DNA from 2 places in the Plantactinospora sp. GCM10030261 genome. Region 2 is predicted to be linked to the other one. Evidence: predicted binding sites of a transcription regulator. Region 2 holds the regulator's gene; the other holds the start of a gene.
The links. The regulator HrcA, encoded in region 2, represses chaperone genes, less so after heat shock. The targets are predictions, from matches to a motif close to GGTTNGCACNCTCNNNNNGAGNGTGCNAACC.
Positions count from the first base shown of each region.

Region 1: ACFQUZ_RS02005 (FmdB family zinc ribbon protein) is a predicted target of HrcA. The motif match lies at 10,988-11,018, and genes of this name have one in related genera.

Region 1 covers NZ_JBHTDD010000001.1:396,797-411,102, forward strand. Annotated here, with positions in the region: gene ACFQUZ_RS01945 (LysE family translocator) at 1-308, opposite strand, end outside; gene rsgA (ribosome small subunit-dependent GTPase A) at 537-1,493, shown strand; gene ACFQUZ_RS01955 (arylamine N-acetyltransferase) at 1,524-2,489, opposite strand; gene ACFQUZ_RS01960 (GNAT family N-acetyltransferase) at 2,645-3,160, shown strand; gene ACFQUZ_RS01965 (hypothetical protein) at 3,139-3,627, opposite strand; tRNA gene ACFQUZ_RS01970 (tRNA-Ala) at 3,713-3,789, opposite strand; gene ACFQUZ_RS01975 (hypothetical protein) at 3,996-4,991, opposite strand; gene ACFQUZ_RS01980 (GNAT family N-acetyltransferase) at 5,167-5,808, opposite strand; gene glp (gephyrin-like molybdotransferase Glp) at 5,808-7,136, opposite strand; gene ACFQUZ_RS01990 (UTP--glucose-1-phosphate uridylyltransferase) at 7,133-8,086, opposite strand; gene ACFQUZ_RS01995 (diguanylate cyclase) at 8,096-10,216, opposite strand; gene ACFQUZ_RS02000 (5-formyltetrahydrofolate cyclo-ligase) at 10,295-10,912, shown strand; gene ACFQUZ_RS02005 (FmdB family zinc ribbon protein) at 11,044-11,439, shown strand; gene ACFQUZ_RS02010 (hypothetical protein) at 11,709-11,870, opposite strand; gene ACFQUZ_RS02015 (hypothetical protein) at 11,967-12,470, shown strand; gene ACFQUZ_RS02020 (DUF2231 domain-containing protein) at 12,646-13,128, opposite strand; gene ACFQUZ_RS02025 (Fur family transcriptional regulator) at 13,225-13,722, shown strand; gene ACFQUZ_RS02030 (oxygenase MpaB family protein) at 13,883-14,306, shown strand, end outside.
Region 2 covers NZ_JBHTDD010000001.1:631,186-645,491, forward strand. Annotated here, with positions in the region: gene ACFQUZ_RS03175 (PhoH family protein) at 1-350, opposite strand, end outside; partial or broken gene ACFQUZ_RS03180 (LAGLIDADG family homing endonuclease) at 501-1,322, opposite strand; partial or broken gene ACFQUZ_RS03185 (PhoH family protein) at 1,311-2,006, opposite strand; gene ACFQUZ_RS03190 (serine hydrolase domain-containing protein) at 2,245-3,615, opposite strand; gene ACFQUZ_RS03195 (histidine triad nucleotide-binding protein) at 3,694-4,044, opposite strand; gene ppk2 (polyphosphate kinase 2) at 4,240-5,238, shown strand; gene ACFQUZ_RS03205 (16S rRNA (uracil(1498)-N(3))-methyltransferase) at 5,345-6,079, opposite strand; gene dnaJ (molecular chaperone DnaJ) at 6,084-7,226, opposite strand; gene hrcA (heat-inducible transcriptional repressor HrcA) at 7,281-8,303, opposite strand; gene ACFQUZ_RS03220 (DUF4870 domain-containing protein) at 8,454-9,113, shown strand; gene hemW (radical SAM family heme chaperone HemW) at 9,265-10,488, opposite strand; gene ACFQUZ_RS03230 (enoyl-CoA hydratase-related protein) at 10,506-11,294, shown strand; gene ACFQUZ_RS03235 (hypothetical protein) at 11,382-12,221, shown strand; gene ACFQUZ_RS03240 (FAD-dependent monooxygenase) at 12,348-13,784, shown strand; gene ACFQUZ_RS03245 (carbohydrate ABC transporter permease) at 13,853-14,306, opposite strand, start outside.

The DNA of each region.
Region 1 (14,306 bases), 230 kb from region 2:
AGCTCACCCGGCCCGTCGTGGCGCCGACGGATCATCTGTACCCCCAGGTAGACCAGGTAGGCACCGCCGACCACCCGGACCACGGTGAAGGCGACCGGCGCCGCCGCGAACAGCGCGGCCAGGCCGGCGGCGGCCACCGCGATGTGCACCGCCTCGCTGGTCGCCACGCCGGCCGTGGCGAGCAACCCGGCACGGGGACCACCCCGAACCCCGCAGCCGAGCACGAACAACATGTCCGGTCCGGGCGTGACCATGGCGACGATCGTCGTGACCGCGAAGACCACGAGCAGGTTCTGGTCGATCGGCATCAACTGATCGTTCCACAGGGTCCAGAGTCCTGGATGGCCGTCATCCGGTGACGAAAATCAAGCGACCCGCGACAGTGCCTGGCGGTACAGTGACGGCGTCCAGCGCGAGCAACGGGAGGTGAGGAGCCGATGACCTGCATGACGGTTCACCGCGCCCTTTTCCTCCTTCCCGCCGCCCGCTGACCTTTCCTTTCTTCCAGGGCGGCCCGAGCGACCTCGGAGTTCGCGTTGTCCCACGATCAGACCGCCCACCGCGTCGTACGCGTGGAGCGGAAAGCCTGCGTACTGCTCACCCCGGCCGGTCCGCGGACCGTGCCCACCCTCGTCCCGGTCGCCGTCGGCGACTGGGCGCTGCTCGACGCGGCCGGCCAGGTGGCCGCGGTCGAACCCAGGAGCACCGAGATCCGCCGGTTGGCCACCGGCGGCCAGGCGGTCGAGCAGGTGCTCGCCGCCAACGTCGACGTCGTCGCGGTCTGCGCGCCCCTGGAACGGGACGCCCGGTTCGGGCGGATCGAACGGCTGCTCGCGCTCGCCTGGGCCTCCGGCGCACAGCCGCTGCTGGTCGCCACCAAGAGCGACCTGTGCGACCCGGCGGACATGGGTCCGGCGCTCGCGCAGTTCGCGGCCGCCGCGCCGGGCGTGGAGGTGGTGCCGGTCACGGTCACCGATCCCGACACCCTCGATCCGGTACGCGCCCAGCTCGTCCCCGATCGGACGCTTGTCGCCGTCGGCGCCAGCGGGGCCGGCAAGTCCAGCCTGATCAACGCGCTGATCGGCGGGGCGGCCCTGGCCACCGGCGAGGTGCGGCAGGACGGCAAGGGCCGGCACACCACCGCCTGGCGGGAACTTGTCGAGGTGCCCGGCGGCGGCTATCTGATCGACACGCCCGGTCTGCGTGCCGTGGGGCTGACCGACGCGGCGGATGGTGTCGACTCGGCGTACGCCGACATCACCGAGCTGGCCGCCGGCTGCCGGTTCAGCGACTGCCGGCACGACGGCGAGCCCGGCTGCGCGGTGCGGGCGGCGATCGACGCCGGGGAACTCGACGAGGGTCGGCTGGTCCGGCACCGCAAGCTGCAGCGCGAGTTGGCCTACCAGGCCCGGCGGTTCGACGCCCGGGCCCAGTCGGAGCAGCGCAAGATGTGGGCGAAGCTGTCCCGCACCGCCAACCCGTCCCGCCCCTGAGGCCCGGGTCGCCGGCCGCCCCGACGCCCGTCAGGGGCGGCCGGCACGCTCCGTCGCCGCGCGTTCCGCCGCGGCCCGGTCCGCCTCGGCGCGCTCCCATTCGGCGTGGTCGGCCACGATCCGCCGCCACAGGTCCCGCAATCGCCCCTCCGGCACGTCGTCAAGCGCCAACCGGAACTCGTCGCGCAGCAGCGCGCGCCATTCGGCGTACCCGGAAAGTTGCCGGCCCGGCGCGGACCCCGGCCGTTCGGTCAGCAGTTTGCCACGCAGGATCCGCACCGTGGTCGGCGTCCGGTGCTGGGCGGTGACCACCCGGACGAACCCGGACTCCGGCGACGTGGACATCTCGACGTGCCGATCCGCCAGGTCGACGGGTGACGCGGCGCCCGACGAGAAGTCCATGCCGGTGAACGCCCCATCCGGCTCGTGATCGAATCGCCAGCCACCGGGGACGACATCCGAGGGCCGCAGCCGGAACGCGTCGCCCGGCCCGAAGGTCGCCGGTGCGAGCGGCACGGGTTCGAGCGGACCGTCGCCCAGTCCCACGTCTACCCACCAGGCCCGGCCGTCGAGCACCGTGCTGAGCGCGAGATGGTTACCGTCGTCTCCGGGCGGCGTCGGAGAACTCCGACCCTGCACGCCGGCCCGATGCCAGGTCATCCGGTAGCCGAGCGCGGTAAGCAGCGTCGAGAATGCGCCGTTCAGGTGATAGCAGTAACCGCCCCGGCCGGCCACAACCTGCCGGGCCGACTCGACCGGATCGATCCCCCGCCGCTCGCCCAAGGCGATCCACAGTGTCTCGTAGGCCACCCGTTCGACGTGCGCGGCGTGCAGCCGGCGAAGCTGCGTCGCCGAGGGCCCGGCTGCCCGCTCGGCCGCCGGGTCGAGACCGAGCCTGGTCAGGTACGCCGTGACGAGCGGCCCGTCGAGTGCCGGTGGTCGCCACGGCTCCGGTCGGCCCGCGCCGGCCACCCCGACGCCCGATGCGTTGACCACCGGGTCAGGGTAGCCGGCCGGACCGACACGATCAGCCCTGTCACCGGCCGCCTCCCGCCTCGCCCAGTCATGGACGGCGGGCCAGTCGTCTTCGGCCAATGGGCGTAGCCGCACAGGCCCAATCCTCACCGATGACCCGCTGATACGGTGACTCGGTGCCCAAACTGGAGCGACTGGACGCCGAGCACGCCGCCGAGCTGCTCCGCTTCGAACAGGAGAACCGGGCATACTTCGCACGGTCCGTCCCTGACCGCGGTGACAACTACTTCACCGACTTCGCCGCCCGGCACGCGGCGCTGCTCGCCGAGCAGGCCACCGGCGCGTGCCGATTCCACGTCATGGTCGACGACGACGGCTCGGTCATCGGCCGGTTCAACCTCGTCGACCTCGTCGACGGCGAGGCGGAGCTGGGTTTCCGGGTGGCCGAGCGGGTGGCCGGGCGGGGCGTCGCGAAGGACGGCGTACGCCGCGTCATCGACCTGGCCCGCGACGAGTACGGCCTGCGGCGGCTGATCGCGTCCGCCGCGCTGGCGAACGTCGGCTCGCTCGCGGTGCTGCGCGGCACCGGGTTCATCCCCGTCGGCGAGGTGACGCTCGACGGCCAGCCCGGTCTGCGCCACGTCCGAGAGTTGCCGGGCCGCCCGGGAGGCTACGCTCCCCGTCCGATGTAGCCCCGGATCCACGCCTCCATGAACCGTCCCCAGTTGATCGGCCCGACCCGGCGCAGGTAGGCGCCCATCAGCAGCAGCCCGCCGCCGCCCACCGAGAGGAGCAGCCAGCGGGGCAACTCGCGCGACACCGGGGCTGGGGCACAGGAGGTGGGCTGGTAGTCCACGGTCATCTGGGTCAGCGGCGGCGGGAGGCGCTTCCCCGGGAACGACTCCCGGTCGATGCCACAGAACACCGGCCCGCCCGGCACCTCCACCCGCACCAGAGCCATGGCGGGTTGCCCGCCCCGGTCGGCCTCGACGGACACCACGGTTCCCGGGACCAACTCGCCGACCGGGGCGGGCGGCTCCAGGTCGGCGAAAAGACCCGCTAGCAGGAGCGCCGTCGAGACAACAACGCCAAATATGGTGAACCTAGGCCATAACGGCAGGCTGGAGTCGCGCCGCCGGTTGCGACCGGAGAATGGCATGGCCCAGACGGTAGCTTGGTCGATCAAGATACGACGCTGATACACGATCGAAGGCCGTCACCAACTGGCGGGACGGCCTTTGACATGGTGGAGCTGAGGGGATTTGAACCCCTGACCCCCTCGATGCGAACGAGGTGCGCTACCGGTCTGCGCCACAGCCCCCTGGCCCGTCCGCGACGGAACGGGCCGACGCCTAGGTTAACAGGTCGGCCGATCGGCACGCGAATCCGCCCCGCCGCGGCTGCCCCGGACGAGATCGACTCGAAGTACGGGATGTCGGGTGTTTGGAGCGACCGCAACACCCCCAATATCCCGTACATCGAGTCGATCTTGTAGCGACGTGTCGATCTTGCTGGGCGGCGTGGCAGTTAGGCGGAATGCGAGCCGCGGCCGGCCTCGTAGGGGCGGCCGCGCAGCCCACCGCTCCGCCGGTAGGAGACTGACCCGGCGGACCGGGCGCCGCCCGCCCGGCGGACACCACCGCCAGGAGAGCCGCCACCAGCCAGCGGACCGCCGCCACCGAGCGGACCGTCGGACCCTGACCCGCCCCCGGCCGCCGCCGCCGGCAGGTCCACCCGGTCCAAGCCCATCGCCGCTCGGCGTACGGCCTCCCGCTGGGCCGCCAACCGGCGCTGCGCCTCCCGGCGGGCCGCCGCCCGCCGGGCCTGTTCCCGCCGGACCTCGGCCTGCCGGGCGGCCAACCAGGCCGCTTCCCTGGCCTCGGCCCGCCGCCGCCGGCGGTCAGCCATCGCCCGGTTCCGCAGATGTACGACGTACACGGTCAGCAGGGTGCCGGTGACCGCGAAGCCGATCCAGAACCCGGGGCTGACCAGGATCACGCCGACCAACTCGGCGAGGTTGAGCAGTAGCAGCGCGGCGAAGACGCGACGGCGGCGGTAGACGGCCGGGGTGTGCCGCCGCGGGCGGCGGGCGGAGCCGTCGCGAGGCACCGCGCGCAGGGCGCCGAGCCGGCGACCGACACCGGCAGCGGTCCGAAGGCCAGCAACGGCAGCCGCCCGGCGACCCGCACCGGACGGGATCGAGGACGAGGCGCCGGCCCGCCTGGCGCCCGCCGCGGCCGAAGCGCCACCCCGGCCCACACCGCCGGAGAAGGAAGACGAGGACGACGTGCCGGCCGGCGCGCCGGAGACCGGCTTCGCCACGAGATAGCGGGCCGGGTTCACCGGACGACGGCCGGGCACGGTACGCCGCCGCCGACGACGCTGGAGCACCCGTGCCGTGGACTCGGCGCGCTCGGCGACCAGCCGCTCGGCGGCGTCGTACCGGCGCACCAGCGCCGGCGCGAGGGCCAGCAGGCCGGCGGCGGCGAGGATGGCGAGGAGCACCGAGGTCGGCACCCGCAACCCTCCCGTCGCCGTTGTCGAAGCGGCCGGTCGCCCGAAAGATTTTCGGACGCCGGCCACGAAATGCTCATTTCATCCGGTGAATCATCGTTCACCGCATGTTCGGTTACCCCAGGTTACGGGCGCGGCACCAGCACCGACGCGCGCCGCGCCGGTGCGGTGGCCAGGGAGGGGATCAGGAAGCGGTGGCGCGGAGCCGGTGCCAGCGGGCCAGCATGCCGCCGTCGGCGGCGACATCCTCACTGGTTAGGGCATATCCGAGGTGATCGCGCCAGGCGCCGTCGATGTGCATGTACCGGGGGTGGTAGCCCTCCTCCCGGAAGCCCAATTTCTCCACGACTCGCCGGGAAGGCCGATTTTCTGGCCGAATGTTCACTTCGATCCGGTGCAGCCCGCCGTGCTCGAACGCGTGGTCGACGGCCAGCGCCAGCGCGGTTGGCATCACCCCACGGCCGGCTGCCCGAGCGTCCACCCAGTAACCCGCGTACGCGGAGCAGAACGCCCGCCGGACGATGTTTCCCAGGTTCAGGTGCCCCACCAGCCGCTCGGGTCGGCCCGGTTCGCGCAGGCAGACCGCGAACGGCATCGCCTCCCCACGCCGGGCCGAGGCGCGCTGGTCCTTGTAGACGTACCGGAAGGACACCGGTGAGTTGAGTTCGTCCCATCGACCCGGCGGGCTGGACTCCCACGGCGCCAGCCAGCGCTCGTTCGCCCGCCGCACCTCCGACCAGGCTGTCGCGTCGGACCGCCGGTACGGCCGCAATAGCACCGGTCCGTCGGTCAGCACCGCCGGCCAGCCCGGCACCGACCGGAACATCAGCGCCGCCGGTCCAGCAACAACACGTCCACGGTGGAACCGGCCGCCGCGGTGGTCACCCGCTCCCCGAGCACCAACAGGCCGTTCGCGTCGGCCAGCCCGGAGAGGGTGTACGGCCCACCGCGCAGCGGTTGCACCGTGTAGCCGCCACCGCGCCGCTCCGCGACGTGAGCGGGGCGGAACTCGCGCAGCCCGGCCGGCGACGACACGGTCTCCAGCAGGTGCGCACGGGCACTCGGCCGGAACACCGGCTCGGCACCGGCGAGCAGTTGGATGGCGGGGCGGGCCAACACCTCGAAGCCGATCAACGCGGCACCGGGATCGCCAGGTAGACACACGACCGGCACCTCCTCGGCACCGACCGTACCGAATCCGAGCGCCGTTCCGGGATAGAGCGCCACCTCGGTAAAGGTGACCGGCCCGGCCCGGCTGCCCTCGCGGCGGGACAGGATGCGCCGGACCATGTCACCCGGCCCGGTGCCGGTGCCGCCGGTGGTGATGATCAGATCCGCCCGCAGCGTCTGGTCCTCCAGCAGGCCACGCAGCCCTTCCGGGTCGTCGTCGCAGATCCCCACCCGGTACGCCAGCGCGCCGACCTCGGCGGCGGCCGCGGTCAAGGCGTGCGAGTTGGTATCCACCACCTGCCCGGGCTGGCTGGCCCGACCCACGTCGACCAGCTCGTCGCCGGTCGCCACGATGACCACCCGCGGGCTGGGCCGGACCACCACGTGACCGATGCCGGTCGCCGCGAAGATCGCCACCAGCGCCGGCGAGACGTACGTCCCGGCGCGGGCGAGCAACTCCCCCGCCGCGACCTCCTCGCCGGCCCGACGTACGCCGTACCCCCGCTTGGGAATCCGGTAGATCTCCACGGCGGCCATGCCCTGGTCGGTCCACTCCACCGGCACCACCACGTCGGCCGTGCTGGGCAGCGGCGACCCGGCGGCCACCGAGAAGCAGGCACCGGGCGTGAGCCGTACCGGTCGCCAACTGGCCGCACCCAGGTCACCGACCACGTTGAGCCGCACCGGTCGCGGTTCACCGGTCCGGCCAGCACCGGGAAGCGGCCCGGCCGCCGGGGCGTAACCGGCGCCCCGGGCGAGAGCCAGGTCCTCCCACCGGGCGGCGTACCCGTCGATGGCGGCCTGGTCGAACGCTGGGAAGGCGTGCGGCGCCAGCACGTCCTCGGCCAGCGTGTTGCCGTGCGCCTGGGTGAGGTCGAGGTCGAGTGGGGGCAGCGCGCGGAGCCTGCGCAGCACACTGCCCAGGTAGTCGGCGAGCGGCGTCAACTCGTTCGCGGCCGCCTCGGCGTCGGCCGTCGCTGTCATGTACTGGACCCGCCAGGGAAGCCCGCGTTGACGAAGTCGGTAAGCCACTTGCGGAACTCGCCACCGAGATCGTCACGCTCGCTGGCGAGCTGCACCACGGTCTGCAGGTAGCCCAGCGGCTGACCGGTGTCGTAGCGGGTGCCCCGGTAGACGATGGCGTGCACCGGGGTCCCCTCGCGACGCATCAGGTCCATGGCATCGGTGAGTTGGATCTCGCCGCCGCTACCCGGTTCGGTGCGGCGGATCGCGTCGAAGATGCCGGCCGGCAACACGTACCGCCCGAGCACCGCCAGGTTGCTCGGCGCATCCTCCGGCTTCGGCTTCTCCACCAGGCCGGTCACCTTCACCACCTCGGCGATGTCGGCGTACTCCGACTCGGCCGGCTCGACCGAGGCGATGCCGTACCGCTTGGTGTCCGACGGCGGCACCTCGAAGAAGGCGAGCACGATGCCGCCGGTCCGGGCCTGGAGCTCCATCATCGCCGGCAGCAGCGGCTCGGCGAGGTTGACGAACTCGTCACCGAGCAGCACCGCGAAGGCTGCGTCACCGACGTGCGACTCCGCGTACCCGATGGCGTGGCCCAGGCCCAACTGCTCGGGCTGCCGGCAGGTGTAGATTTCGGCGAGTTCGCTGGGGCGGCGGACCGCGGCCAACCGCTCGGCGTCGCCCTTCTCCTCCAGGCGGGCCTCCAGGTCCGGCCGGCGGTCGAAGTGGTCCACCATCGAGGTCTTGCCGCGGCCAGTGATCAGCAGAACGTCGGTGACGCCCGCGTGGCTGGCCTCCTCGACGATGTATTGCAGCACCGGCCGATCGACCACCGGCAGCAGTTCCTTGGGCACGGCCTTGGTCGCGGGCAGGAAGCGGGTGGCCAGGCCGGCGGCGGGGATGACGGCCTTCACCGCGCGTGGGGTGGCGGACGTCGTGGCTGGGGTGGCAGATTGCTCCGACATGCCGCGAGACTATCGGCCGAGGCTCTGTCGTGACGGGTGTGGCCCGGAAGACGCGCCGCTGCGCACCGCCGGGCCGAGCGCCACCCGGTAGGTGTCGCGGCCGGCGGCCTTCGCCGCGTACAGGGCGTCGTCGGCGGCGTCGAGCACCCGCTGACCCGTGGTGGCGTGGTCGGGATAGACGGCGATGCCGATGGACACGGTGATCGGGATCGCCACCGGCCCGGCCGCACCAGCCCGCGGCGCGGTGATCGGGGTGTCGCGGACGGCGGCGCCCAGCCGCTCGGCGACCCGGACCGCCCCCCGCGCGTCGGTCTCGGGCAACAGCACCACGAATTCCTCCCCACCCTGACGGAACGTGAGATCGACCTCGCGGACAACGCCGCGGACCCGCCGGGCGAACTCGACAAGCACGGCGTCGCCGGCGGCGTGCCCGTGCGTGTCGTTGACGTCCTTGAAGCGGTCCAGGTCGAGCACCAGAACGCTAAGCATGCGGCCGAACCGGCTGGCCCGCTCGACCTCCCGGCGGATCGACTCCTTCAGGTAGCGGTAGTTCCAGAGCCCGGTCAGCGGGTCGGTGAGGGACAGCCGCTGCGCCTCCTCGTGCACCCGGACGTTGTCCACGGCGATCGCGGCGTGCCTGGCGAAGGATCGGAGGGTGGCCAGGTCGGCGTCGTCGAACTCGTCCCCGCCGAGCCGGTCGTAGAGGGCGAGCACACCGAGCGCCGGTGGCGGTGTCGTACCCCCCAGGGCGATCGCGGCCCGCGCGGCGGCGGTGCTGGCCGGCCCCTCACCGGGACCGCCCGGCGCGGCGAACGGCAGTGCCACGTACGTCGAGCACCGCGGTTCCTCCGGGATCAGCGGGGTGACATCCCGACGGACCCGACCCCGCCGCGGTTCACCGGTCGCCGCCACCTGGCCGAGCAGGCCGTCACCGAGCGGGATGCGGATCCGGGACGGGTCGTGGCCGGCCCCGCCCGGTCGGGTCGCCGGCACCGGCAGCCCCTCGGCGCACTGGCCGACGAGGGTGCCGGTGAGTTCGTCGACAAGCAGCACGATGCCCGCTCGGGCACCGCTGGCGGCCACCGCGCTGTGCAGGATCACCCGCAGGATCCGGTGTAGGTCGTGGGTGCTGGCGAGCGTGTCACCGAGCACCGCGAGATGACCCCGGAGCTGGTCCCGGCTGCTGGTCAGGGCGTGCACATAAGCCTGCGTCTCGCGGGCCATCCGGTTGAAGGCGTCGGCCAGCCGCCCCACCTCGTCCGTCCGGTGTACCGGCACCCGGGCGGACAGGTCCCCGTCGGCGACCAGGTCCGCGGCGCGGACCAGGTCGGCCAGCGGCCGGGTCGTTGACCGGGCCAACCGGGCGGCGGCCACCACCGCGATCACTCCGGCGGCGAGGACGGCGGCGGCGAGCAGGCCGTACGTCGCCAGCGGCTGGCCGCGCGGCACGGAGAGCACCAGCGACAGCGGTTGGCCGGGGGACGGGCCGACCCGGCGTACCCACCGGCCACCGTCGGCGCGGGCCACCGCCTCGCCGGTGAGTCCACGGGCGGCGGCGACCACGGACTCCCGGTCGGCGGGCGGCTCGGTGCTGCGTACCGTTCCCGGATCGGTGTCCAGCAGGGTCACGGCGGCTCCACTGACCGCGGCGAGCCGAGCCAGGAACGGGTCGTCGAGCGGTTGGGCGGCCCAGACGTCACCGATCCGGGTCCCGGCGCGGTCGCGCAGTTCCACCCGTACCGCGATGGCTTGCGGGGCACGCTGCGCGGGCAGCGGCGCGGCGCAGTCCGCCCACGGGCGGGGCGGGATGCTCGCGGTCTCGTAGTCGACGGTGCCGGAGGCGCCGGCGAGCCGGACCGCCCCGGCGAGACCGCGGCCGACCACCTGGTTGGCGGCGCCCGCTCGGGCGGCGGGTTCGGCCGTCAACGCCACCGCGTCGGCCGCGGCTCGTAGCTGCTGGCACAGCGCGCCGATGGAGACCCGGACCGCGGTGGCGGCCAGGTCGAGCCGGTCCAGCGAGCGCCGCGCGCCGTTCGCCACCAGGGTGGTGCCGGCGAGGACCGCTCCGAACAGGACCGGACCGAGCACGACGGTCAGGAACGCGGCGGTCAACCGGCGGCGCAGCGTCACTCGTCCCCCCGGAGGTTGCGCACCCTGCGATGCTGACACGGCTCCCTGGGATAACCCGTTCCGACGACGGAGAGTTGCGTGCCGGATTTATCGGATGAAGCGGAAGTTGCGCCGGAAGCGAAGGCCGCCCTTCGCCGCCGGGTGCTGGCCCGCCGACGGATGCTGTCCGCGCCCGACCGCGCCGCAGCCGCCGGGCTCGTCCAGCGTGCGCTTACCGATCTGGTACGCCGGCTGGGCCCGACCCGGGTCGCCGGGTACGTACCGGTGGGCGCCGAGCCCGGCGGGCCGGAACTGCCCGAGGTGCTGCGCGCGGCGCTGGCCGGAGCGGGCGGGCTGTTGTTGCCGGTGCTCCGCCCCGATCTCGACCTGGACTGGGCGGCATACACCGGACGAGACGGATTGCACGCCGCCGGCCGGGGGATGCGCGAGCCGGTGGGCGACCGGCTGGGCGTGGCGGCCGTCACCACGGCGCAGGTGGTGGTGGTGCCCGCGCTTGCGGTTGACCGGACCGGTGTCCGGCTGGGCCGGGGCGGCGGCTCGTACGATCGTGCCCTGGCCAGGCTCGCTCCCGGCGCGCTCGCCGTGGCGCTGCTGCACGACGCGGAACTGGTCGACCGGGTGCCGGCGCTACCGCACGACCGGCGGGTCGACGCGGTGATCACTCCGGGACACGGTTTCCGTCCGCTCGACGGCTGACCCCGGTGACCGGGCGGCCGGGTACGGGATAGATCACCACGAGGTTCGCTGGACGAAACGGGCCGGATGACGCACCATTGGCACTCGGATGTGTCGAGTGCCAAACGGCTTGCCCAGATCCGGAGGAGACCGTGCCCACCTACCAGTACGCCTGCACCGCATGCGGCCATCAGCTCGAGGCGGTGCAGTCCTTCGCCGATGAGCCGCTGACCGAGTGCCCGTCGTGCGAGGGCAGGTTGCGAAAGGTGTTCAACTCGGTCGGCATCGTCTTCAAGGGGTCGGGCTTCTACCGCACCGACTCCCGGGCCAAGAACGGAGCCGAGAAGTCGTCGTCTGCGGGGCCGGGCGCCGACTCGGCCGGCAAGAACGGCTCGAAGGACTCGAACGGGTCGACCGGGGCCGCTGGCAAGGGCGATTCGTCTTCGGGCTCGTCGGGTTCGTCCTCGTCGCCGGCCTCGACCTCGGGGTCGTCGTCGGGCGGCTCCGCGACCAAGCCGGCGGCGGCGAGCAACTCGACCGGCTCTTGATTAACTCGGTGTGAGACCGGACCTGCGGTACACCGCCGAGCACGAGACCGGCTTCTGGGTCACCTCCAGGTGAGCCCGAGCGGCCTCCTTGATTCCGTGTGAGCCCGAGCGGCCTCCTTGATTCCGTGTGAGCCCGAGCGGCCTCCTTGATCAACTCTATGTCGGGGATCCAGGGGTGTCCGGCGCGAGGGGACCGCCCTGTATCCCCGACATCGTGGCAGACTCAGCGTTGGCGGAGCCACCGGTGGCGGGCCCGGTAGGGCGGCTCGTCACCAGTGCGGTGGGCGCTCGGCGAGCAGCCGGTCGTCGTTGGAGTCGAGGCGCTCACCCCAGCCCCGATCGGTGTCGTCCGACGTCTGCTCGGGAAGCGTCACGATATCGTCGTCGCCCACCTCGACCGGGCGATCGTCGTCCAACCCTCGCTCATCCACGACGGCAAGGGTACCGAGCGATGGCGGACCGCCGCCGCACCTGCGGCACGTGACGCGTCCGGCCTGTCGTGTCCGACGTTGGTAGCGTCGGACGTTGTGAGCAATCAGCACGGCGAGGACCCGGACGCGTACTGGCGCCGGCCTCCCGACGGCGAGCCGACCTTCGGCGAACGGCCAGCGGCCAGCGGCCAGACCCCGTCCGGCGACCCGGCCACGTTCGGCGACCCGTCCATGTCCGGCGGCCGAGCCACCTTCGGAGAACCACCCATGTCCGGCGGGTGGTCGAGGTCCGGTCCCGGACCAGCGGGGCCAGACGGAGGCGGCGTCCCCCCCGCGCCGCCGCCGGCCGATTCCGAGTACCCGCCAAACGTGCCGTCGCCGACCTACTCCGGACCGCCGCCGAACGTGCCGCCGCCGCCCGAATGGCGGACGCCGGTGTATGTCGAGCCGCCCGCCCCCCGGCGACTGCCGGCGCAGAACCCCGAGGCGATCGACGCCGAGGAACAGTCCGCCCGGACGCTGACAAACGGCATCGCGCTGGTGGCCACCGCAGTGCTGATCGTGGTGATCTGTCTGCTCTGTTCCCGCGTGCTGTTCTAGGCGTGCGCGAAGCCCGAAGGACACGGAACCGGCACGACCCAACCGGCGGTGCTGCCGGGGGTATCCACATTCGTCTCCGGTATACCGGTACACCGTGTGTTGCCGTTCCCGGCGTACGACTCGGGAGACCGACGACGCGACCGCCGAGGTGCGCCACGGACCGGCGGCGGGTCGATCAGAGCACGCCCTCCCACACGGCGCGGGCGCCCGTGTCACCGGTCTGGTACACGTACCAGCCCGTCACCCCCGCGAGAACCACAACGACAGCGGCCAGAAGCCAGCTCAACCACGTGGGCAATGCCCGGACCCGGCGATACCCACTGGTGATCAGCAGCAACAGGAGGGTCGCGGCGGCCAGTCCGAGCGTCCACCAGAACAGCAGGTCGGCCAATGCCGCGTGCTCGGTGACCTGCCCCAGGATCTCGGGCGGATAGTTCTTCGCGACGAGCACCGCCTCAAGCTGCTCCCCGGATTCCTTTGCGACATAGACGGCCGCCACCGCCGCCACCGACAGCAGGCCGGCCAGCCAGCCCACCTTCGACCGGAACCGGGGCACGAGCGCGTACGCCACGGCCGCGAGAATCAGCATCGGCACAAGGGCCACCGCCGCGTGCACCAACAACGCGTGCGCCGGCAGTCCCTGGATCTCCCTGAACACCCACCACCTCCTGGCCGTCGCCGAGAGCGTACGACGCTTCCGGCCTTCGTGCCCGAATTCACGTGTGGCGCCTCACGACGGTTCGATCCCGGTCGGATGGTCGTGTCCACGGTCACCGCCATCGATCCGGACAAGCGGGAACACGCTGTTTCGTGTTGTTATTGCGGAGTGTCGAGCGAGGAACTGCTCCGGTCCGCGGGGCTGCGGGTCACCCGCCCAAGGCTCGCCGTGCTGGACATTCTCGCCGGAGGTGGCCATCTGGAGGTGGAGGAGATCACCCGCCGGGCCCGCCAGCGCCTCGAATCCGTCTCCACCCAGGCCGTTTACGACGTGCTCGGCGCGTTGTCGCGCGCTGGACTGGCCCGGCGGATCGAACCGGCCGGCAGCCCGGCGCTGTTCGAGGCCCGGGTCGGCGACAACCATCATCACGTGGTGTGCCGAGGGTGCGGCGTGGTCAGCGACATCGACGGTGCCCGCGGCGCGGCTCCGTGCCTGGACCCGGAGAACGCCAACGGGTTCCAGGTCGACGAGGCGGAAGTGACCTTCTGGGGGCTCTGCCCCGCCTGCCAGTGCCGCCGGGGTACCGGCGCCTAGCGCCGGAGGCCCGTCGCGGACCACCCGCCGACCCGTCGCGGACCCCACCCGCTGACCCGTCGCCGACGCACCCGCCGGCCTGTCACGGACCTCTGCCGCCGGCCTGTCACGGACGCCGACGCACGGGGTGTACGCGGTCCGGGCGTGGCACGCTTGGCGGGTGGACCACGATCTCGACCACGCCGAGGACCTCGGCCTGTTCGGCCCCTCCTCGGTCACCTGGAAGGTGCACCACGAGCCGGTACTCCTCGTTGCCGGCCTCCGCTCGCTCTATCTCCAGGCCCTGCATCCGCGCGCCATGGCGGGCGTGGACCAGAACAGCGGCTACAAGACCGACCCGTGGGGACGGCTGACCCGCACGGCGACCTATGTGGCGACGACCATCTACGGCACCACCGCGCAGGCCGAGGCGGCCGGGCGACGGCTTCGAGTGCGGCACGCCCGGATGCGGGCGCATGATCCGTTCACCGGTGAAGAGTTCCGGATCGACGAGCCGGATCTGCTCCGCTGGGTGCACGTCACCGAGGTGGAGTCGTTCGTGAGTACCGCCCGGCGGGCTGGCCTGGCCTTGACCGACTCGGAGG
Region 2 (14,306 bases):
AGTCGGTGCCGGACGACGTCGGCGCTGCCGAGCTGGGAGAAGTGCACGTCGTCCACGCCCCGCAGGATGTCCCGCACCACCCGCAGGCCGCTGGTGGTGCCGCCCGGCAGGTCGACCTGGGTGATGTCACCCGTCACGACGATCTTGGACCCGAACCCGAGTCGGGTCAGGAACATCTTCATCTGCTCGGGCGTGGTGTTCTGCGCCTCGTCCAGGATGATGAACGCGTCGTTGAGGGTGTTGTGCGTGACCAGGAAGTGATCGGTGACATACAGCGAATCCTCCGCCGCCACCTGGATGCACATGGTCTCCTGCACGCCCGCCGGGACGATCGAGTCGATGAAACGCATCGGTCGGCCGGTCCCGTGTTCCTCGTAGCGCTGACGCTTGCGGGACAGGCGGAACGGCGGGACGCCGTCCGGCAGCCGGATCTCCACGACGTAGGCGTCGGCGCGGTATGGAACCGGGCGTCCGTTCGCCAGGCCGGGCCGGCGGCCCTCGGCCCGGCGAACGTGCCAGGACGCGACCCCGCCAAGCGACTGCACCAGGTAGATCACGTCGTCCCGGAGGCGGGCGGAGGTCGTCGAATACTGCACTCGGCAGGTGCGCTCCGGCTGGACGACCGGTCCCCCGTCCGTGTCCAGCAGCCCCTGGAGGACGGCCAGGCGGACGTCGACGCTGTTGACCTTGTAGGAGTCGGGGACGAACTTGGTCCCCGACGTGGTCCCGGCCAGGCCCAACTCGCGGATCGCCAGGGTCACCGGGTTGGCGACGATCACGCCGCCGCGATGGCCCTTGGCATGGCGGAGGACGTAGTCGTACTCGCCCTTGCGGACCAGCTCGATGTCGCTGAGCGCCGCTTCCATCGCGACAGCGAGTTCCTGGTCCGCCGTGCAGAATGTCGGCGTCGTTCTGGACGTGATGGATCCATCGCCGAGCAGCAGACCGAGCACGTACGGGTCGAGCGGAACTTCCTGGGACTCCATCTGCACGGGTGCCACGACCGGCAGCTCGTACCGCCGGGTGTGACCCCGCCACTCCTTGCCGATCATCTCCTGGGTCTCGATGGTGCGCTGGCGCCCCCGTCGCTTGTCCTCCGGCGTCGCGACGGTCCAGAGGTGCTCGCCGCAGCAGACGGTGGACGCCCCGTCCTGGGTGGTGACCCGATAGGCCTGCTTGGGCCCCTGCGGGTAGATGCCGATCACCGGTGTGGGCGTGCCGTTCGAACCGATGACCAGGTCTCCGACGCGAAGCGACCCGAACGGCCGGAATCCCTCCGGGGTCAGCACCCGGGCGTCATACGGCTGCGCGCGCCCCCTCATGTACGCCAGCGGCGCGACCTCGATCGTCCCGGCGGCCATCAGCTTCGGGATCGAATCGGGGTCGAGCATGTCGTGCAGCGCGTCGTAGAGCGGCCGCAGGTAGGGGTCGATCTTCTCGTACAGGGTGCCGGGCAGGAAGCCCAGCCGCTCCCCGGCCTCGACCGCCGGCCGGGTCAGGATGATCCGGTTGACCTGCTTGGCCTGCAGCGACTGCACGGCCTTGGCCATGGCCAGGTAGGTCTTTCCGGTGCCGGCGGGGCCGATGCCGAAGACGATCGTGTTCCCGTCGATCGCGTCGACGTAGTGCTTCTGGCCTAGCGTCTTGGGGCGGATGGTCCGGCCCCGGCGGGACAGGATGTTGAGGGTCAGCACGTCCGCGGGACGCTCGGCGCTGCCCTGCGCCAGCATCCCGGCGGTGCGCCGCACCGCGTCGGTGGTCAGCGTCTCGCCCTTCTCGATCAACTCAAGCAATTCGGTGAACAGGCGCTCCGCCACCGCGTTGTCGGCGGGGGCACCGGTGATCGTGATCTCATTGCCACGGACGTGCACGTCGCTGCCGACCGAGCGCTCGACGAGACGCAGGATCTCGTCACCTGCACCGAGCAGATTGACCATGATCTGCGAATCGGGAACCGTGATCCTGGTCTGCACCCGGGTCTGGCCGGGGGGTGGAGTACCGGTCATAGGTCGGGCCGAACGGCCCTGTGCCACCTGCTTCCGATCTCGGCGCCGCGCCCGGTGGCGCGACGTGCGGACGTCTGGGTCATCGTATCTGTTCAACGCGGCGACGACGCTGCCCATTTCCGTCCGTGAGTCACCCCCACCCACTCTCCGCGATCTTGCACTTTGGGCTGCCGGAACGCGGCTTTAGTCACCTTTTATCCGAGCCGAAACTGCAAGATCACCGGGGGTAGCCCGGGGGTCAGGCGCGGAAGTCGTATCCGTCGAAGGTTTCCTGAAGGCGGGTGAAGCGGTAGGTCGCCCAGTGCATCCGGACCACCGTGCCGTCCGTGTCCCGGGTGAGCCGCAGCACCTCGCCGACCTCCCGGCCAGACACCGTACGCAGGACGTCGGGGCGGTCCGGCAGCGGCGCGAACACCGCTGGCGGCTTCCCGGCCGGATCGTCCGCCCCCCGAGCGGTGAGCGCGCCGTCGTGCCAGCCGAAGACGTACTCGTTACCCTCGCCCCACCAGCGGCCGAGCAGGCCCCGGTACGCCTCGGGCGCCGGCTCCCCCGGACGCCACGGGACGATGTCGACCGGATCCTCCCGTACCGCCGTGGTCATCAGCTCGTGGGACAGATCCATGATCTCGCTGGCGGTGCCGGACGAGGCGAGCACCGCGCACCCCGTCGCGGCCGGCGTGCCGGAGCCGCCCCGCCGCCCGTACGCGGAGGCCAGGAAGCCGGGCATGGCGCCGTCGTGACCGACGTGCGTCACCCGGTCCCCCCGCGGCAGCAGGATAAGGCCGAGTCCGAAGCCGGCCGCCCAGGACGCCTCGTCGGTGACGGTACGCGGCCAGCGCATCTCCGCCAGCGTCTCCGGCCGCAGCACCGCGCCGGCCGGGTCGACGGACGCCGGGTCGACCAGGAACGCCGCCCACCGGGCCAGGTCACCGGCGGTCCCCCAGAGCTGGGCCGCCGGCCCCACCGCCCCGAAGTCGGTGGGCGGCTCGGGCCGCGCGTGGTCCGAGTACGCGTCGACCAGGTAGCCGGTCGCGGCCCGCTCGCCCGGCTCCACGCCGGTGTCGGTGAGCCCGAGCGGGCGGAGGATCCGGTCGGCCAGCACCTCCGCCCAGGTGCCGCCCCGGAGCCGGCCGACGGCGTGGCCGAGCAGCGCCACCCCGAGATTGGAGTAGTGGAACCGCCGGCCCGGCGGCAGCACCCGCTCGGCCCTGGCGAGGTCGGCCAGCAGTTGGTCGACATCCGGCACCCGCAGCGAGTCCCACACGTCGCCGTGCGGCTCCCGTTGCAGGCCAGCGGTGTGCGAGAGCAGCCGGGCCACGGTCAGCTCCCGGTGCTCCGGCAGGTCCAGGTGCTTGCCGATCGGGTCGTCCAGGTCGAGCAACCCGTCGTCGCGGCACTGCAGCACGAGGACGGCGGTGAAGGTCTTGGTGATCGAACCGATCCGGAACCTGGTATGCCCATCCAGAGGCGTGTCGTTGCCGGTCTGCCCCACCGCGCACGACCACAACGGTCGGTCGGCCCGGTGCAGGGCGGCGGCCAGCGCCGGCACCCGCGCCGACGCCTGGCGCTGGCGAACCAGCCGGTCGAGACGGCGGTTCACGTCGGTCACGGGGTGCCTCCAGGCGGGATTCGACGGACGTCGAGAGGGGCCGGTCCCCTACCGGAAGCGATGATAAGGGGCCCCGGGCTACGCCAGCATCGGGCCAAGGGGGGCACCGCCGAGCACGTGGGCGTGCGCGTGGGCGACCTCCTGCCCGCTGTCCGGTCCGGTGTTGAAGATCAACCGGAAGCCGTCGGCCGCCACTCCCTCGTGCTCCGCCACGATGGCGGCGGTGGCCATGACCTCGGCGGTCACCTCGGGATCGGCCTCGGCCATCGTGACCACGTCCACGAAGTGCTCCTTCGGGATCACCAGGACGTGCACCGGCGCCTTCGGCGCGATGTCGCGGAAGGCGAGCGTCTTGTCGGTCTCCCGGACCACGGTCGCCGGGATCTCGCCGGCCACGATCCGGCAGAAGAGGCAGTCGTCAGTTCCCACCCCCCGCATGGTAGGCGACGGGGAAGGGCACCCGGTACGCCTCGAACCCCGCTGCCGGCCCATCATCGGGGGCGGCCGTCCGCTTCGACTGCGCGCGTGGCAACCCCTACCTGCGCAGCTGATCGTCACCACTCAGCAACTTCCCAGCAATCCGCAGGTAGCCGGAGGGTCCGCGACGGGGTAACACCCTGCGACATGGCCGACACCGACACCGCTGCCAGCACCGACACCGCCGAAACCGGCACGAACGGCGACACCGCCACCGAGATCGACGCCCGCGCCGACGCCGACACCGGTCTGCTGGACCTCTTCGACGACTACCGGATCGCCGACGACCACGACGACGATCCCGTGCTGCTCTGCTCGGACGGCACTCCGGTGGACACCTGGCGCGAGGACTACCCGTACGACGAGCGGATGCCGCGCGAGGAGTACGACAGACACAAGCGGCTGCTGCAGATCGAGCTGCTGAAGCTCCAGGAGTGGGTGAAGGAGTCCGGCGAGCGGCTGGTGATCGTGTTCGAAGGGCGGGACGCGGCAGGCAAGGGCGGCACGATCAAGCGGTTCATGGAGCACCTCAACCCGCGGGGCGCCAAGGTGGTCGCGCTGCTCAAGCCCAACGAGCGGGAGTCCACCCAGTGGTACTTCCAGCGCTGGCTGGCGCACCTGCCGTCGGCCGGGGAGATCGTGCTGTTCGACCGGTCCTGGTACAACCGGGCCGGGGTGGAGCGGGTGATGGGCTTCTGCACCCGCAAGGAATACCTGGAGTTCCTGCGCCAGACCCCCGAACTGGAACGGATGCTGGTCCGCTCCGGCATTCGCCTGGTCAAGTTCTGGTTCTCGGTGTCCCAGAACGAGCAGCGCACCCGGTTCGCTATCCGGCAGGTCGACCCGGTGCGGCAGTGGAAGCTGTCACCGATGGACATCGCCTCGCTGGACAAGTGGGACGACTACACCGAGGCCAAGGAAGCGATGTTCTTCTACACCGACACCGCCGACGCGCCGTGGACGGTCGTCAAGAGCAACGACAAGAAGCGGGCCCGGATCGAGGCGATGCGACACGTACTGGCCCGGTTCGACTACACCGGCAAGGACGCCGAAGTGGTCGGGACGCCGGATCCGCTGATCGTCGGACCGGCCGGCCTCGACCTGAGGCCCGACGAGCAGACGGTGCACGTCTTCCCCAAGCTGTAGGACCGGGGTCCGCGACCGGCCGGGCCGGGCGCGGGTGGAGCGGCTGGCCGCCGGCACCAGACGGTCCCGGCGGCCACCCGCTCGCCCGCGACCCCCAGACGCCGTCTCACCAGCGGCCGAGCCTGGCCGAGAGCACCGCGAGCGCGGCCACCCCGGCGGTCGAGGTACGCAGCACGTCACCGCCCAACCGGACCGGACGTGCCCCGGCAGCGGCGAACGCCGCCAACTCGGACTCCGCCACGCCGCCCTCCGGCCCGACCACCAGGACGATGTCGCCAGCCGGTGGAAGCTCGGCCCTGGTCAGCCGGTCCGTCGCCGCCTCGTGCAGGACGAAACCGGCGGCTGCCGCCGCGAGCCGGCGGCTCACCCGGGTGGTCGACGCGTCCGGCTCCCCGGCAATCGTCGGCAGCCAGGCGCGGCGCGCCTGCTTGGCGGCCTCCCGCGCGGTCGCCACCCACTTCTCCCTGGCCCGGGCGCCGCGCTCACCACGCCACTGGACCACCGACCGGGCCGCCGCCCAGGGCACGACCTCGTCGACGCCGGTCTCCGTCATCGCCTGCACGGCCAGTTCACCGCGGTCACCCTTGGCGATGCCCTGGACGACCACCAGCCGCGGGTCCGCCGGTTCCGCGTACCCGCGGTCGGTGATCTCAAGTTCGAGCGTGCCTCGACCGACGGCGGCGACCACCGCGGTGGCCGTGCCGCCCCGGCCGTCGGCGAGCAGGAGGTTCTCGCCGACCCGCAGCCGTTGCACGGTGGCGGCGTGGTGTCCCTCGGCACCGTCGAGGGTGTGCCGGTTACCAGGAGGCAAGGCGTCGACCAGGAACAGCGGCGCGCTCACCGGTTCAGGCGTGGCCGTTGAACGCGTCCCGCATCCGGGAGAAGAAGCCGCCCTGCTTGGTCAACTCGGCCACCTCCTCGCCGCGGGTCTTCGCGAACTCCCGCAATATCCGTTCCTGCTCGGCGTCGATCTTGGTGGGGGTACGCACATCCAGGTGCACGAAAAGATCACCCCGCCCCGTTCCGCGAAGGTGCGGCACGCCGCGGGCGCGCAACCGGACCGTGCTGCCCGGCTGGGTGCCCGGCTTGACGTCGACCGGCTCCTCGCTGTCCAGCGTCTTGATGGTCAGCCGGGTGCCCAGGGCGGCGGCCGTCATCGGCACGGTGACCCGGCAGTGTAGGTCGTCACCCTTGCGGGAGTAGACGTCGTGCGGCCGTTCGTGGATCTCGACGTACAGGTCGCCAGCGGTGCCACCACCGGGTCCGACCTCACCCTGCTGGGCCAGCCGAATCCGCATGCCGTCCTCGACTCCAGCCGGAATCTTCACGGTGAGCGAGCGCCGGGTGCGCACCCGGCCGTCACCAGCGCAGGTGGGGCAGGGGTGTGGGATCACGGTGCCGTAGCCCTGGCACACCGTGCAGGGCCGGGACGAGACGACCTGGCCGAGGAAGGTGCGCTGCACCGACTGGATCTCGCCGCGCCCGCCGCAGGCCTCGCAGGTGGCCAGGTGCGTGCCGGCAGCCGTGCCCGCCCCGGAACAGGTGGTGCAGAGCACGGCGGTGTCGACCGTGATCGGCGCCTCCACCCCGAAGGCGGTCTCCTGAAGGTCCAGTTCGAGCCGGAGGATGGCGTCCGCGCCGGGCCGGGTCCGAGGACGGGGGCCGCGGGCGCCGCCACCACCGGCGGCTCCGAAGAACGCGTCCATGATGTCCTGGAAACCGACGAAAGGTCCGGCCCCAGCGGGGCCGGCGCCCGCACCCCCACCGCCCGGGGCGAGAGGGTCGCCGCCCAGATCGACGATCTGCCGCTTCTGGTCGTCGGAGAGCACCTCGTACGCGGCGTTGATCTCCTTGAACCGGTCGTGCGCCTTCGGGTCAGGGTTGACGTCCGGGTGGTACTGGCGCGCCAACTTGCGGTAGGCGCGCTTGATCTCATCATCCGAGGCGTCCCGGCTCACGCCGAGAATCCCGTAGTAATCCCTGGTCACTGCGTTCCGTGTCCCCATGTCGATTCCAGGTCGGCCGCCGGTCGGCAGGTCGGGTCAGTTCTGCGCCAAAAGGTCACCCACGTAGCGTGCCACGGCACGCACGGTGGCGATGGTGCCGGGGTAATCCATCCGGGTCGGCCCGAGGACGCCCAGTCCACCGACGATGGTGGCACCTGGACCGTAACCCGTGCTGACAACCGAGGCCGCCCGCAGATTGTCGATCTCGTTCTCGTCGCCGATGCGGACCCGAGGACCGCTCGGCTCCGCCTCACCGATCAGCTTGAGCAGGATGACCTCCTCCTCGAGCGCCTCCAGTATCGGTCGCAGCGAGCCCTGGAAGTCGAGCAGGCCGGCGCGGGTGAGGTTGGCCGTTCCGGCCAGCGCGATCCGCTCCTCGTGCCGCTCGACAAGGGTTTCCAGCAGCACCGAGGAGATCGTCGCCATCGCCGACCGGTGGTCCGGTGAGGTCTCCTCGACGAGCGCCTGGACCAGCGGCGGAGTCTCCGAGAGCCGGGTGCCGACCAGCTTCTCGTTCGCCCGCTGGCGCAGATCGAGCACGTCGTCGGCGGCGATCGGGCCGGGCAGTTCCACGAGCCGCTGCTCGACCCGTCCGGTGTCGGCGATCATCACCACCATCAGCCGGGTGGTCGAGATCGGCACCAGTTCCAGGTGGCGTACCGAGGACCGGGCCAGGCTCGGGTACTGCACGACGGCGACCTGCCGGGTGAGTTGTGCGAGCAGCCGCACCGTCCGGTGCACGACGTCGTCCAGGTCGACGGCGCCGACCAGGAAGCGTTCGATCGCCCGGCGCTCGGCCGGGCTGAGCGGCTTGACCCGGGACAGCCGGTCGACGAACAGCCGGTAGCCCCGGTCGGTGGGGACCCGGCCCGCGCTGGTGTGCGGCTGCCGGATGTAGCCCTCCTCCTCGAGCACGGCCATGTCGTTGCGCACGGTGGCCGGGGAGACCCCGAGCTGATGGCGCTCGACAAGCGCCCGGCTGCCCACCGGCTCCTGGGTGGCGACGTAGTCCTCCACGATCGCCCGGAGGACGTCGAGCTTGCGCTCGTCGAGACCCATGCTCACCTCCCATCGGCCTCATCCGAAAGGACTGGCACTCGACTGTAGCGAGTGCCAGTCTACGACGGCGACGGCGAATCGCGCGATGATCACGGACCGCCCTCCCTTCGGCTACTGGCGCGGGTGGATGTCGGGTCCTACCGTGACGTCATGACCGAACCACCTCGCCCTCCCGGAGCAGGTGATCCGGATCCGGCCTCGTCGGACCCAACCGCTCCGCTGCCGCCCGCGACACCGCCGCCCCCATCGGGAGACGTAACCCCCGGCTCGCCGCCGGGCCCGTATCCGCCCGCCGGCCCCCCGCCAGGCAGTCCGCAACCGGGCGGCCCGGCCTCGGCCGGACCGAGCGGCTTCCCTCCGCCGACCAGCGCTGGCGGACCTGACTACCCACCGGGAAGCGGCGGGCCGGGCTACCCACCGGGCGGTTACGGCGCCGGGCCGGCTCCGGCCGGATACGGCAGCAACGACGACCGGACCTGGGCACTGCTCGCGCACGGCCTGGGCGCGGCCGGCGTCATCGTCGGCGGCGGGCTGCTGGGCTGGGTGGCACCGCTGATCGCCATGGTGGCGCGGGGCCAACAGTCGCCCACCGTGCGGGCGCATGCCGTGTCGGCTCTCAACTTCCAGATCACCTGGGCCGTCGTCTACGTCATCACCTGGATCGCGACGTTCGTCACGTGCGGGGTGCTGTTCTTCCTGCCGATGATCGTCTGGGTGGTTCCGGTCATCTTCGGCATCATCGGGGCGGTCAAGGCCAACGAGGGCGTGGTCTACCGCTACCCGATGTCCTACCCGTTCGTGAAGCGCTGACCGACGCTCCGCCGGGTGCCGTCGCGGCACCCGGCGGACCGCCCGCGATCCACCCGAGGTGCGGGATACCGCGGAGTTGCGTCGTCCCCCACCACCCGACATGCCGCACATCGAGTCGATCGGACGACAGCGACGGTCCGGCGTCGGCGGCTCAGGGCAGCAGGTCGCGGACGACCGCGTCGGCGAGCAGCCGGCCGCGCAGCGTGAGCACCGCCCGGCCCGCCGGGTACGCCGCCGGGTCCAGCAGCCCGTCCGCCAGCGCCCGGTCGGCCGCCGCCCGTCCGGCCTCGTCCAGCACGCTCAACGGCAGCCCGTCGGCCAGCCGCAGTCGCAGCATCACATCCTCGGTCCGCCGGTCCGCCTCGGTGAGTAGCTCCCGACCGTGTCCCGGTGACCGACCCTCGGCCAGCCGACGCGCGTACCCGGTCGGGTGCTTGACGTTCCACCAGCGCACGCCGCCGACGTGGCTGTGTGCCCCCGGGCCGAGGCCCCACCAGTCGCCGCCGGTCCAGTAGAGCAGGTTGTGCCGGCACCGGGCGGCCGGCGACGTGGCCCAGTTCGACACCTCGTACCAGGAGAAGCCGGCGGCGCCCAGCGCGGCCTCCGCCGCCAGGTAACGGTCCGCGGCCTCGTCGTCCGACGGGTACGGCAACTCGCCGCGACGCATCCTCGCCGCCAGCCGGGTGCCGTCCTCCACGATCAGGGCGTACGCGCTGACGTGGTCCACCCCGGCGGCCGTGACCTCGGCCAGCGAGGCCGCGAAGTCCTCCGGCCGCTCCCCCGGCGTACCGTAGATCAGGTCCAGGTTGACGTGCTCGAACCCGGCGTCCCGGGCCTCGGCGGCGGCGGCCGCCGCCCGACCCGGGCGGTGCCGCCGGTCCAGCACCGCCAGCACCCCCGGCGCGGCCGACTGCATGCCGAGCGAGATCCGGGTGTAACCGGCGGCTCGCAACGCCGCCAGGGACTCCGGCGTCACCGACTCCGGGTTCGCCTCGGTGGTCACCTCCACGTCGTCGGCCAGCCCCCAGGTGCGGTCGATGCCGGCCAGGATCCGGCCCAGGTCGGCGGCCGGCAGCAGGGTCGGCGTGCCACCGCCGACGAAGACGGTGTCCACCCGGGCCGGCGGCGTCCCGTCCAGCACCCGGGCCGCCAGGTCCAGCTCGGCGAGGACCGCGTCGGCGTACGTCTCCCGGCTCGCCCCGCCGCCGAGTTCGCTCGCGGTGTACGTGTTGAAGTCGCAGTAGCCGCACCGGCTCGCGCAGAACGGCACATGCACGTACACGCCGAACCCGCGGGTGCCGACGGCGGCCCGCGCGGCGGGCGGCAGCGATCCGTCGGCGGGCACGGCTTCGCCGTCTGGGAGGACGCCAGGCATCCGACTATTGTGCGCCCATGACTGCCGCCACCGACCCGCTCGTCCGGGTGTCCACCTCGGCCGGGGTGACCACCCTCACGCTGGACAGCCCGGCCAACCGCAACGCGTTGTCCACCCAGCTGATGACCGAACTGCTGGCCGGCCTGACGGCCGCCGTCGCGGACGACGCGGTGCGGGCCGTGGTGCTGTCCCACACCGGCCCGGTCTTCTGCTCCGGTGCCGACCTCAAGGAGACCGCCGCCGCTTACGCCAGCGGCACGGTCCCCGCCGGCATGCTCGGCGACGTACTGGCCGCCGTGTGGGAGTGCCCGAAGCCGGTGGTGGCCCGGGTCGGCGGTCCGGCGCGGGCCGGTGGCCTGGGGTTGATCGCGGCCGCCGACATCGCGGTCTGCGCCCGGGAGGCCACCTTCGCCTTCACCGAGGTGCGGATCGGTGTCATCCCGGCGGTCATCTCCGCCACCGTGCTCCGGCGGTTGGCTCCCCGGGCCGCCGCCGACCTGTACCTGACCGGCGAGACCTTCGACGGTGACCGGGCCGAACGGGTGGGGCTCGTCACCGCGGCCGTGCCGGCCGCCGACCTGGACGCGGCGGTCGACCGGTACTGCGCGGCCCTGGTCCGCGGCGCCCCCGGCGCCCTCGCCGGCGCCAAGGAGCTGCTGCGCCGGCCGGCCGGCACCGGGCTGCGGGCCGAGTTGGCCGAGTTGTCGACGCTCTCCACCGGGTACTTCCTCTCCGCGGAGGGCCGGGAGGGGGTGCTGGCGTTCCGGGAGAAGCGGCCGGCGAGCTGGGTGCCGGCCGCGGACTGACCGTTCGTGCAATCGGCCTGGCCGTCCGCTTCGGCGTAGGCTGGGCGGACTGTTGTCGGGCAGGGGGTATGGGTGCGGGCTCGGACGATGGTGGCGGCGTCGGCCGCTCTCCTGGTGCTGATCACGGTTGCGGCCGTGGTGATGGCGGACCGGTTCGGCGGGCAGCTGTCGTTGCCGCGGGCGCTCGGCTGCGTGGTCCGGGCCGACGGCGAGGTGACCCTGGATCCCGAACAGATGGCGAACGCGGCCACCATCTCCGCCGTGGGAATCCGGCGCGGCATGCCGGCGCAGGCCGTCGTGGTGGCGCTCGCCACCGCCTACCAGGAGTCGGGGCTGCGGAATCTGGCCGGGGGCGACCGTGACTCGGTGGGGCTGTTCCAGCAACGACCGAGCCAGGGCTGGGGCACTCCCGAGCAGATCCGCGATCCCCGGTACGCCGCGAACCGGTTCTACGCCGCGCTGGTGAAGGTGCGGGGCTGGGAACGCATGCGGGTGACCGACGCCGCGCAGCGGGTCCAGCGGTCGGCCTTCCCCGAGGCGTACCAGAAGTGGGCGGACGAGGCGGGCGTGCTCAGCCGGGCCCTGGTGGGCGAGGCCACCGGCGCGGTGTCCTGCACCGTGCCCCGGGATCCGGTGCTGCGCGGCGCCGCCGCGGCGACCGAGCTGAGCAGCCGGCTGAGCCGGGACTGGGGCTCGGTCCGGACGGCTGAGCTGGCCGAGCTGCTCGGCCTCAGCCTGGTGGCGACCGACCAGCAGGCCGGTTGGCAGTACGCGCACTGGCTGGTCGCGCACGCCGACAGCAACGGGGTGAAGCGGGTCCGGTTCGCCGGTCTGCAGTGGACGGCGAAGGCCGGCACCTGGTCGGAGGTAGCGGACGAGACGCTTGCCGCCGACCGCGTCATCGCCGAGGTCTTCGGCGACGCCTGACCGCCACCGGTCGCGGTCGGGGAGCCGATAAACTTCCATCGGTCGATGGTTGGGTGCCGGCCGAGTGTTCGCCCGCCCGTCCGTCGGAGTCGGAGGTCGTGTCCTCACTGGAGACAGGAGTACGGGGTGTACCGCTTTCCAGCACGGATCTTCAACGACATCGCCACCCAGCGGCCGCCCGAGGACAGCACGGTCCTGCTGGGCCGCGCCGCTGTACTCGGCGGCAGCATCGCCGGCCTGCTGGCCGCCCGGGTCCTCGCCGAGTACGCCGAGCGGGTGGTGATCGTGGAGCGCGACGACGTCACCGAGGTCACCGACGCCCGACCGGGTGTGCCCCAGGGAAACCAGGTCCACCTACTGCTGCCGGCGGGGCACCTCCAGATCGAGCGATGGTTTCCGGGACTCACCGAGCAGGCCCTGGAGTTGGGGGCGTGCCTGGCCACTCCCGACGCCCGACACACCTACCTGGACGGTCGACGCAAGGTGCGCGGCGTCGACCTGGACATGCTCTCGGCGAGCCGGCCGTTCATCGAAGATCTGCTCCGCCGACGGCTGCGCGACCTGCCCAACGTCTCCTCAGTCCGGGGGCGGGCCACCGACCTGCGCTTCGACGGCACGGCGGTCACCGGCGTTCGGTACGAGACGCCGGACGGGCCGGCCCCGGGCGGTGCGGGTGGCCCGGCAACCGACACGCTCGACGCCGATCTCGTGGTGGACGCCATGGGACGGGCCAGCCGGCTCAACGACTGGCTGGAGCGGCACGGTTGGGACCGGGCGCCGCTCACCCGGTTGGTCGTCAACATCAACTACTCGACCGCGGTGTTCCGGCGCACCGAGGCCAAGCCCGATCCGGTCTCCGTACTCGTCGGCAGCAGCCCCGCACGCGGATCGGAGATCTCCGGCGCCGGCCTGACGGCGGTGGAGGACGATCGATGGATGATCATGCTGGCCGGGTACGGCGACTGCCGTCCGGGTCACGACGCCGAGGACATGGTGCGCCGGTGCCGCACCGAGTTCCCTCCCGAGTTCGGCCGGGTGGTCGAGGGCGAGATGCTCTTCCCGGTCCGCAGCTTCCACCACGCCGACAGCCGGCGCCGCGACTTCCACAGGTGCCGCCGGCTGCCGGCCGGGCTGGTCAGCGTGGGTGACGCGGTGGCCTCGTTCAACCCGATCTACGGCCAGGGCATGTCCTCGGCCGCGCTGCACGCCTCGTGCCTGTCCATGTACCTGCGACGCCGGCCCGACCTGCGGACGCCGGCCCGGGACTTCTTCGCCCTGCAGAAGGTGGTGGTGGACGCGGCCTGGGGGATGACCGCCGCCGCGGACCTGGCCCGGCCGTCGGTGCCGGGTCCCCGCCCCCGCGGCCACCGGTTGACCTCCTGGGTGGCGGATCAGATCGTCGAGGCCACCGTCAGCGACGAAACACTCAACCGCCGGCTCGACGAGGTCACCTTCATGCTCCGGCACCCGAACGCCCTGGCCACCCCCGGCACGCTGATCAGGGCGCTGAACGTCAACCGACGGAACCGGCGCCGGTCCGCGGTGTCGTCCCGGGAGCCGTGACGAGCCACTGTCATGAGCGCCCTGTCGGGAGAGCCCTCCGACGCGAAAGCGACAGGAAGGGACCCTGCTCAACCCTTCACGGCACCCGAGGTCAGACCGGCGACCATCCGCCGCTGCACCAGCACGAAAAAGATCATCACGGGCAGCGTGAGCACCGTGGAGGCGGCCATCACCATCCCCCAGGCGGTGTCGTCCCGGCCGAAGAAGAACGTCAACCCGACCGGCGCGGTGTACCGGTCCTCGGAGCTGATGAACGTCAACGCGAAGATGAGTTCGTTCCAGGCCGTGATGAACGAGAAGATGCTTGTCGCCACGAGTCCCGGCGCGACAAGCGGAAACAGGATCCGCCAGAAGATCTGCGCACGGTTCGCGCCGTCGATCGCCGCCGCCTCCTCCAGGTCCTTCGGCACCGCCGCGACGAAACCACGCAGCATCCAGATCGCGAACGGCAGCGAGAAGCCCAGGTAGACCAGGATGAGGCTGGGCAGGGTGTTATACATACCCAGCCTCCGGATGATCAGG